Regions from separate parts of the Pseudarthrobacter sp. NBSH8 genome, predicted to be linked through region 1. Evidence: predicted binding sites of a transcription regulator. Region 1 holds the regulator's gene; each other region holds the start of a gene.

The links. Region 1 encodes Rex, which represses fermentation and respiration genes when NADH is low (regulators of the CRP and FNR family bind a similar motif). Its sites were predicted from a motif close to CTTGTGAANNNNTTCACAAG; they were not measured.
Region 2: FYJ92_RS11145 (glyceraldehyde-3-phosphate dehydrogenase) is a predicted target of Rex. The motif match lies at 2,091-2,110, and genes of this name have one in related genera.
Region 3: FYJ92_RS02685 (queuosine precursor transporter) is a predicted target of Rex. The motif match lies at 1,349-1,368, and genes of this name have one in related genera.

What each region holds. Positions count from the first base shown of each region.
Region 1 covers NZ_CP043178.1:3,393,492-3,396,758, reverse strand. Annotated here, with positions in the region: gene FYJ92_RS15715 (30S ribosomal protein bS22) at 129-227, shown strand; gene FYJ92_RS15710 (HAD family phosphatase) at 343-1,161, opposite strand; gene FYJ92_RS15705 (glutaredoxin family protein) at 1,241-1,495, shown strand; gene FYJ92_RS15700 (redox-sensing transcriptional repressor Rex) at 1,587-2,330, shown strand; gene FYJ92_RS15695 (hypothetical protein) at 2,388-3,230, opposite strand.
Region 2 covers NZ_CP043178.1:2,429,645-2,432,911, forward strand. Annotated here, with positions in the region: gene FYJ92_RS11140 (hypothetical protein) at 112-315, opposite strand; gene FYJ92_RS11145 (glyceraldehyde-3-phosphate dehydrogenase) at 394-1,836, opposite strand; RNA gene rnpB (RNase P RNA component class A) at 2,141-2,527, opposite strand; gene FYJ92_RS11155 (YaaA family protein) at 2,585-3,267, shown strand, end outside.
Region 3 covers NZ_CP043178.1:575,952-579,218, forward strand. Annotated here, with positions in the region: gene FYJ92_RS02675 (TIGR01777 family oxidoreductase) at 1-649, opposite strand, end outside; gene FYJ92_RS02680 (TetR/AcrR family transcriptional regulator) at 682-1,338, opposite strand; gene FYJ92_RS02685 (queuosine precursor transporter) at 1,539-2,270, shown strand; gene FYJ92_RS02690 (dienelactone hydrolase family protein) at 2,273-3,022, opposite strand; gene tgt (tRNA guanosine(34) transglycosylase Tgt) at 3,106-3,267, opposite strand, start outside.

The sequences.
Region 1 (3,267 bases):
AGAAGCGGTACCCTGTTAAGGAACGTTTTACGTCATTGTAAGAATCTGTCAGTTGTTTCAGTTCTGTAGCTCTGTCCACGGACCTTTTCCATCAGACAGGTACTGCATCTAGTTTGTGAGGAACTTTCGTGGGTTCAGTTATTAAGAAGCGTCGCAAGCGTATGGCCAAGAAGAAGCACCGCAAGTTGCTTCGTAAGACCCGTCACCAGCGCCGTAATAAGAAGTAGAGATACTTCAACAAGCGTGAAAATGCCCGTTGCCTTCCCGGCAGCGGGCATTTTTTTGCGTGTGAGCGGCAGCGATGCGCTCGTACGCGAGGCACAGCAGCTGGCGGCCCGGTTCCTAAATGCGGGGGCCGCGCATCCGGGAGTATCCGCGCCAGAGCCCGTACACGGCGCCACCGGCCGTTGCTGCCTTGAGGCCCAAGGTGGCTGCGCGTCGACCGGAACGGAAGTCGTAGACCGGCCAGTTGTTGTCCCGTGCGTGGCGGCGGAGCTTGGCATCAGGGTTGATGGCTACCGGGTGCCCTACCAGGGTCAGCAGCGGGATGTCGTTGTATGAGTCGCTGTAGGCCCAGCATCGCTTCAGGTCCAGGCCTTCGGCGTCTGCCAGTTCCCGGACGGCCACAGCCTTCGCTGCACCGTGCAGGATGTCGCCCACCAGGCGGCCGGTGTACATGCCGTCGGAAACCTCGCCAACCGTTCCCAAGGCTCCTGTCAGGCCCAGCCTGGTGGAAATGACCGTGGCGACCTCAATGGGGGTGCCGGTGACCAGCCAGACCCGCCGGCCCACGCGGAGGTGTTGCTGCGCCAGTGCCTTGGCGCCGGGCCAGATCCTGGACGCGATCATTTCGTCGTAGACCTCTTCGCCCAAGGCCTTGACGTCTTCCACCGTGATGCCGGCAACGAGGGTGAGGGCAGAATCGCGGACAGCGTGGACGTCGTCCATGTTCTCGCCACGCGTCACAAATTTAAACTGCTTCCACGCGAACCCTGCAGCCTGCGTCAGCGTAAAGGCGCCGCGCTGGTGCATCTTGCGGGCAACGTGGAAAAGGCTGGCGCCCTTCATGAGGGTGTTATCGACGTCGAAAAAGGCGGCTTCGCCGGTCTGCATCAACGCATCCGGCTGGGTCACCACAGCGACGTATTTCTCCTCGGGCATGTCCACGAGTCTAGTCAATAGTCAGCGGCCAGGATTTCAGTGCCAGTGCCTCTGCCGCGAAGGGCGTTACGGTTAATGCATGGCAAAACCCGAGGTAGTCCTCATCACCAAAGCAGACTGTCACCTGTGCGCAGCCGCGCGCGACGCCGTCGGACGCGTTACTGCGTTGCTGGGACTCGGGTGGACGGAACAGCAGGTGGACGAACTGCCGGAACTGCGTGAGCAGTATGCGGAGGAAATTCCCGTGGTTTTGGTGGATGGAATCCAGCGCGATTTCTGGAAGATCGACGAAGCCCGGCTGGAGCGCGTCCTTCAACGCGCCATGGCCCAATAGGAAAGCGGGCCTCGCAGAATGACACAGGCTTTGTTGGCACCAGCGGCGGGGCTCTAGAGTGGAGTCACGACGCGATGGGACGGAGGGGATAGTGACATCACTGGATTCATCTCCCCAGGCTGTCCAAGGTGCAGGGCCTGACCACAGGACGCAGCCTGTCCACGGGGCACAGCCTACCCCGAGCACAGAGGCCGCCAAACAGATCCCGCCCGCAGCCGTGGCTCGGCTGACCATCTACCTGCGCGCCCTTAACACGCTGTTGTCCGACGGCGTCGAACGGGTATCTTCGGAATCCCTGGCGGAAGCATCGGGCGTGAGCTCGTCAACTCTCCGCAAGGACCTCTCTTATGTGGGCTCCTACGGCACGCGTGGCGTGGGCTACGAAGTGCAGTACCTGAGCCGCCACATCTCCGCGGCCCTGGGGCTGACCCACGACTGGAAGGTCGCCATTGTTGGCGCGGGTAACCTCGGCAAAGCCCTGGCCCGCTATGGCGGCTTCGAGTCCCGCGGTTTTGACGTGGTGGCCATTTTCGACGCCGACCAGATGGTGGTGGGCAACGAGGTGGGCTGGCTGCGGGTCAGCGACGCCGCGGACATGGAGGCGGTGCTGCAGCGGACGGGCGCCAATATGGTGGTCCTGGCGCTTCCGGCCACCGTGGCGCAGGCCGTGTGCGACCGCGTGGTGGCCGCCGGCGTCCACAGCATCCTCAGCTTCGCCCCCGTCATGCTCCAGGTCCCCGAGGGCGTGAACCTCCGCAAGGTGGACATGGCCACCGAGCTACAGATCCTCGCCTATCACGCACAACGGGCGCAGACCCCGGACCAGTCCGCCTAGTTTCGTTGGCGGTTGGTGGGGTCCACGCCCATTAGGGTGTGGATTCGACTTGCGGTGCTACTGGCCGTAGGGGTTGCCAGGCGTGCTGCCCGGGGCGCCGTACGGGCTGCCGAATGCCTGCTGCTTGCGGAAATAGGGCGCCGCCGCCGGCAGGTAGAGCAGCACGATGGCCGCGATCCCCGCCAGCGTCCCCAGAGTTCCGATGCTCGGTGCGCCGAAGAGGCCGACAACGGACAGCGCTGCGAAAACGGTGCCGAGGATGCGGGCCCAGTTCTTGCCTTTCCGGACGAAGAACGCCACGAGTGCGTACAACCCCGCACCGATAATCGCGAAGACTACGAGCGATCCGGCAAGGATGCCCTTAAAGTCTTCGTAGCTGAAGTCAGCAGGAGTGGCGCCGTTGCTGCGCATGGCGTCGTCGAACGCGTTCCGGATCTGAGGATCGTCAAGCATGCCGATGCCCATCAGCAGGCTGATGACGTACACAACACCCGCGCCGATCAGCAGCCAGAACGAGATATTGACCAGCCGGGGAACCCCGTTGGATCCGGTGGCCTGCGGCTGTTCGGACGGGTACTGCGCGTAGGGGGACTGTCCGTACGGCTGCTGGCCATAGGGCGGAGGTGTGGGCTGGCCGAACTGCGGCGGGGTGTTCTGCCCAAACTGCGGGGCGTTCTGACCGTACTGCGGCGGGGTGTTCTGCCCAAACTGCGGGGCGTTCTGACCGTACTGCGGCGCCGGGGGAGTCTGCTGGCCATACTGCGGGGCGTTCTGACCGTACTGCGGCGCCGGGGGAGTCTGCTGGCCATACTGCGGGGCGTTCTCGCCGTATCGGGGCGCTGGCGGCTGGTTGCCGGGCTCGGGCTCGTTTGGGACGGGAGGCGGGACAGGCGTGCTCATGAGCGGTCCTTTGCAGGTCGGATGTCAGTTCGGCTGC
Region 2 (3,267 bases), 960 kb from region 1:
TCCGGAAATGTAACGCACCAAAAGAGCCTAGGTCACCCCACCGACACCCAAGCGGTTATCCACAACGGGGAGGACAAGTGGACCGGGCATCCCGCCCACTGCTGAGGCCGGCTATTGCTCCCGGGCTACACGGCGCAGGTCTTCTTCGGCAACCTGGAGGAGCCCTTCGAGCTGCCGCACCCGGTCGTCACCGACATCGCCGGAAGCCCGGGACCCGCGCGCCTGGTCCAGGAGCCGGATCGCTTCTTTGTGGTTGGCCTTGGCGACGTCGAGGGCGTGTTCAAGGGTGGTCTCGTGGAGAGTTTCGTTATCCATGCCACCAGTGTGATCCCGATTCCCGGCTGATTCCAGCAAATCAGCCGGGAATGTCGGGCGGCCAGCCCGGCAAACGGCCTAGACAGCGATTGCTGCCAACGCCGCAGCGGCTTCCTTGGCGGGGAACGCCGGCGGGTTGACTCCGGCCATCTCTTCCATAACCCGGACTACCTGGCAGCTGTAACCGAATTCATTGTCGTACCAGACGTAAAGAATCAGGTTCTTGCCGTTGGAGATGGTGGCGAGGCCGTCCACGATGCCGGCACGGCGTGAGCCAACAAAGTCCGTGGAAACAACCTCGGGCGAATCGATGTAGTCAATCTGCTTGCGGAGGTCCGAATGCAGGGACATCTGGCGCAGATAGTCGTTCACCTCATCCTTGGTGGTTCCGCTCTCCAGGCTGAGGTTCAGAATGGCCAGCGAAACGTCCGGCGTGGGGACGCGGATTGAGCTGCCGGTGAGCTTTCCCAGCAGCTCGGGCAGCGCCTTCGCCACAGCAGTGGCCGCTCCGGTTTCGGTGATAACCATGTTCAGCGCGGCGGAGCGGCCGCGGCGGTCGCCCTTGTGGAAGTTGTCGATCAGGTTCTGGTCGTTGGTGAAGGAGTGGACGGTTTCAACGTGCCCGTGGATCACGCCGAACTTGTCGTTGATGGCCTTCAGGACCGGGGTGATGGCGTTCGTGGTGCAGGACGCTGCGGACACGATCTGGTCCGTGTCCTCGATGCTGCGGTGGTTAATACCGTGCACGATGTTCTTCAGGTCGCCCTTGCCCGGCGCCGTCAGGAGAACCCGCGCAACACCCTTGCTCTGCAGGTGCTGGGACAGGCCTTCGGCGTCACGCCAGCGGCCAGTGTTGTCCACCACCAGGGCGTTGTGGATGCCGTAGGCGGTGTAGTCGATCGTGGCAGGATTGTCCGAGTAGATGACCTGGACCTGTACACCGTTCGCCGTAATGGTGTTGGCAGCCTCATCCACCCGGATGGTTCCCTCGAAGGAACCGTGGACCGAGTCGCGGCGCAGGAGGCTGGCGCGCTTGGTGAGGTCCTTGTCCGAGCCGCGGCGCACCACGATGGCGCGCAGGCGCAGGCCGTGGCCGCCACCGGCCTTTTCGATCAGGAGGCGCGCCAGCAGGCGGCCGATCCGGCCAAAACCGTACAGCACAACGTCGGTGCTGGTGCGGTCATCGCGACCGCGCCTGCCAACGACCTCGGCAAGTTCGGCGCGGAGGAACTCTTCCAGGGTGGCGCCGTCGCCTTCTGCCTTGAACTTCTCCGCCAGTCGGGCGACGTCGATGGCCGCCGCACCCAGCTCCAGCTGAGCCAGGATGTTCAGCAGCGGTGCGGTCTCTTCGAGCAGGAGCTCGGTGTTGCTCATGCGGCGGGCGAACCGGTGCGCCTTGAGGATGTTCATGGTGGATTTGTTGATCAGGCTCCGGCCATGAATGCTGGTCACCACGTTGTTTTCGCGGTACAGCCGGCCAATCACCGGAATCATGGCCTCGGCGAGAGCCTCCCGGCCCATCCACGTATCAAGACAAGAATCTGACGTCTGGCTCACAGAACTACCTTCCTCGGTTCAGCCGCATACGTCGTCGTACGCGGTTGGCGGCCACCTGATGATGTCCAGGGGCTCTGGCACCGGCAGGATGCGGTCCATCCCGGGTGCCGTGGAGAAGCGCAAAGAAAAGCCACCGGCTGCGAACGCAGACCCGGCGGCAGAACTCCTACGTTCGCTCTCCATTCTAGGCTGGAGCAGACCCGCGGACCGCCGCCACCAGCGTGAAATCACTCACATACGGGGCGGGTCCGTGCCCGGCGGGAGGTGTTGGATGGGTTGACCGATACGCCGGGTTCTGTGCTCCCGTACCGTTACCAGCGCGGGAGTAGCGGCCATCCATCTACGGACGCCGTTGCCGACGCCCTCCAGCGGCCTACCCGGACACTCGGGCGGGCAGCCCTCAAACGTGTCCTGTCTGGCCTTGCTCCGGGTGGGGTTTACCTAGCCTTCCCGGTCACCCGGGAAGCTGGTGGTCTCTTACACCACCGTTTCACCCTTACCTGCTGAGCTTCCGTTGCCGGAAGACGCAGGCGGTCTGTTCTCTGTGGCACTGGCCTGCGGGTTACCCCGAGTGGGCGTTACCCACCACCCTGCCCTGCGGAGCCCGGACGTTCCTCGAGCCACTTGCGTGACGCGCGGCCGCCTGGTCAACCCATCCGCAGCCCAGTCTACCGCCGGCAGGAGGCCACGCCGTCGCCGGTAAGATCGTACGGTGCTGATTCTGCTTCCCCCCTCCGAAGGCAAGACCCCCGCAGTCCGCGGATCCGCCGTCGACTGGCCGTCACTGAGCTTTCCCGAACTCAACACCTATCGGGCCAAAGTCCTGGAGGCGCTGGGGACGGTCAGCGCACATGAGGATGCCCTCGCGCTGCTGGGCGTCGGCGCATCGCTGCAGGACGACGTCGAACGCAACACCCGGCTCCACGCCGAACCGGCCGCCCCGGCACACCAGATCTATTCCGGCGTTCTGTACGACGCCCTCGGCTACAAAACCCTGACGCCGGCGCAGCGGCGGAAGGCCGATGTATCCGTGCTGGTGATCTCGGCGCTATGGGGCGCCATCCGCTTCGCGGACAGTGTGCCCGCCTACCGGCTGTCGATGGGAACGGCACTGCCCGACGTCGGCCGCCTCGCCTCGTTCTGGAAGCCTCAGATTTCGGCGGCCCTCGCGGAGTCGGCGTCCGGGCATCTGCTCGTGGACTGCCGCTCCAGCACCTATGCCGCCGCCTGGACACCGCCGCCGGCTCAGACGGTGGCCGTCAATGTTTTTACTGAGGTCAATGGCGTGCGCAAGGTGGTCAGCCACTTCGCCAAGCACACCCGCGGCGAGCTGGCGCGGCACCTGCTGGCCCGGCGCGGCAATGCCCCGCTGACTCCGGGGCAGCTACTGAAGGC
Region 3 (3,267 bases), 1.2 Mb from region 1:
CCGTTCGCGCGTGGAGGAAGCGGACGGTGCGGTAGAGGTCCTCGACGTGGATCCAGCTGAACTTCTGGCTGCCGGCGCCCATGTGACCGCCCAGGCCAAGCCGGGCCAAGGCCGCGAAAGGCCGCAGGGTGCCGCCGCCCGGGCCCAGCACGATGGCGATCCGCAGCGCAATTTTTCGCGTCCCGGGCGCGGTGGCGGAGTCCAAGGCGGCTTCCCACGCCCGGGCCACGACCACCGAAAAGCCTGTCCCGGGTTCGCCGTCAGACTCTGTCTGCGGCCGGTCATCCGCGTGCCGGTAGATGGTGCCGGTGCTGGCGTTGAGCCAGGCCGACGGCGGCGCCTTGCAGACTGCGAGTGCGCGGCCGAGTGCCGTGGTGGTGGAGACGCGGGAATCGAGGATGGCCGCCTTGTTCCTGGCGCCATAGCGGCAGTTGACCGACCGTCCGGCAAGGTTCACCAGCAGGTCGGCGCCGTCCAGCACCCGGGTGATGGCGCCGTCGTCGTTCCAGTTGGCCGCTTCGGCCGTACCCGCGGTGGCCCGGCGGCCGATGGTGCGCACCGTCCAGCCGTCCTTTTCGAAGCGGTGCCGAAGATAGGTGCCGATGAAGCCCGAGGCTCCGGCGAGCACCACGGTGTTTGTCCTGTTCATTTCTTCCCCCAGCTTTGTGTTCGGTGGCGTGTTCAGTCGCGGATACTGCGGCTCAGGTTGAGGACATCGTCCAGCACCTTGTTAACGCCGGGAATCCTTGCCAGCGAAAGTCCCCGGGCGATCAACGGGACTACGCCGTCCACCAGCTTCCGGGTCCGGCGCTGGTCTTCGGAGGTGTCGTACACCCAGAACAGGGCGATCCCCATGTAGCCGAGCCAGAGCAGCTCGGGCAGGTCGGCGCGGAGCTTTTTTGGAGCGGCCGGGCTGGCGCCTTCCACCGCTGCCCGGAAGATGCCGAGCGATGCCTCGCGGGCCGCCGTCGACTCGCCCGCGAAAGGGTTGACGGGCGACGTCGGCCGGATGGCAGTGGCCACGAAGTCGGCGCCGAAGCGGTGGTACGGGGCCATGACATCCAGGCCGGCGTGCAGTGTGGCCTTCAGCCGGCTGCCCAGGTCCTTGAGGCCCTCGAGTGCCTCGTCAGCCTTGGCTGCATGCTCTGCCTGGACCTGGACGTACAGCTCCTGCACCAGCTCATCCTTGGAGACGAAATAGTAGTAGGCGTTGCCCACGGAGACCCCAGCCTCGGCCGCGATGGCCCGCATGGTGGTCTTCCCGAACCCTATATCGCGGAACATACGCAGCGCGACGTCCGCTACGAGTTGCCTGGTCTGCTCGCTCTTGGCGGTCACGGTTTCTCCTCTTTTGAACATGTTCAAAACTGAGTATGCCATGGAACTGAACGTGTTCAAAACGTGGCTGCACGCGCCGGTGGGAGAGCTGCGCACGTTCAGTGGGAGAATGGCGTGACAGTGCTAATACAGCCGGCGTCCGACGCAAATTTCTTTGCGGAACGGTACGCCGAGCGAACCACTACGAATGGAATCTCCCCATGTTTTCCCCCTCAGGCCCTGACGCCCGGCCCATCGCCGGCTCCGCCCGGACGGCACCGAAATTTGCATCGACCGGCTCGCCGTACTTCGGCATCATGCTGGCTTTCATGGCCGTGGTGCTGATCCTGTCGAACATCGGGGCGTCCAAAGGCGTCGCGATCGGCCCGATTATCACCGACGGCGGCTTCTTCCTGTTCCCGCTCGCCTACATCCTGGGCGACGTCATCAGCGAGGTCTACGGCTTCAAGGTGGCGCGCAAAGCCATTTTTACCACCTTCGCCCTCTCCGTCTTCGCCTCTGTTTGTTACTGGGTGATCATCGCCCTGCCCGGCTTTGATGACGACTTCGGCACATCCAAGCAGGCAGCCCTGGAAGGTGCCCTGGGCCCAGTCCCGCAGATTGTGCTCGCCTCGCTGCTGGCATTCCTGGCCGGCCAGACCATCAACTCATGGATCCTGGTGAAGATGAAGGCCCGCTCCGGGGAGAAATCCCTCTGGGCGCGGCTGATGGGCTCCACCGGCGCAGGTGAATTCGTGGACACCCTGATTTTCTGCAGCATCGCCGCCTCCGTCATCGGCATCACCGACTTCGGTACGTTCATGAACTACGTGGTGGTGGGCTTTGTCTACAAGACCCTCGTTGAGTTCCTGTTCGTCCCGGTGACGTCACTGGTGATCGGGTGGATCAAAAAGCGCGAACCGAGCTACGGCGCGGGGTCAGCCCCCGCCTAGCCTCAGCCCTTGAGCGTCCTGTCAAGGAGGGCGCGGAGCTCGGCGTAGTGGCGCTCCGTGGCCTCCGGATGGAACATCGATGTGTCCGCCATCGAATAGCCGTGCGGCGCCCCGGCATAGATCTCGTTGGAAGCCTCGAGCCCGGCATCGTCGAGTGCCGCACCCAGGCGCGCAACGGAGCCGGGATCCATGCTCTTGTCGTGGTCGGCGTGGCCGAAGACGAAGCGCGCCCTGGCCTTGTCGAGTCCATGGTGCGGGCTGTCCGGGGCGTCGCTCGCAAGCCCGCCGCCGTGGAAGCCGCCACAGGCTGTCACCGCTTCGGGGTGGGCGATGGCCGTGCGGACTGCCAGGCGGGCGCCCATGCAGTACCCGAACGTGCCGATTGGACCCGGGGCGACGCCGTCGAGCGTTCCCAGCGCTTCCACCCACGCATCAATGTCCGGCAGGGCTTTGTCCGTGGTGAGGCGTCCGACGCGCGGGAACGCGGCCTTGCCGGCAACCGCCCGGCCCTCCAGCGTGGTCATGTCCATTGCGGGGGCGAGTTCCGCGGCCGAGCCTTCGCGGTAGAAGGCGTTCGGGGCGAGGACCACGTAGCCCCAGTCGGCGATGCGCTGCGCCATCTCCTCGATGCGCGGGCGCAGGCCGAACGCGTCCATGTAGAGGATGACGCCCGGGAAGGGACCTTCGCCGGAAGAGGGGCGTGCCATGATGGCCTCGGCTGTGCCTTCTGCGGCAGGGATTTCGATGAGCATTTGGTCAGGATATCGGAGGACGACGGCGGGACGCCGCCCCGTTGCGTCGCGCCCCGCAGGCGGCCAGCGAGCCGGGCCAGCGCTCAGGAGTAGTACTGCGCCAGGGTCTCGGCCTTGAACTCGAAGAAGGTCCCGGCCTCGATGGCCAGCCGCGCATCGTCCACCATTTTCACCACAAAGCGTTCGTTGTGGATGGAGATCAGCGTGGCCGAGAGCATCTCCTTGGCCTTGAACAGGTGGTGGAT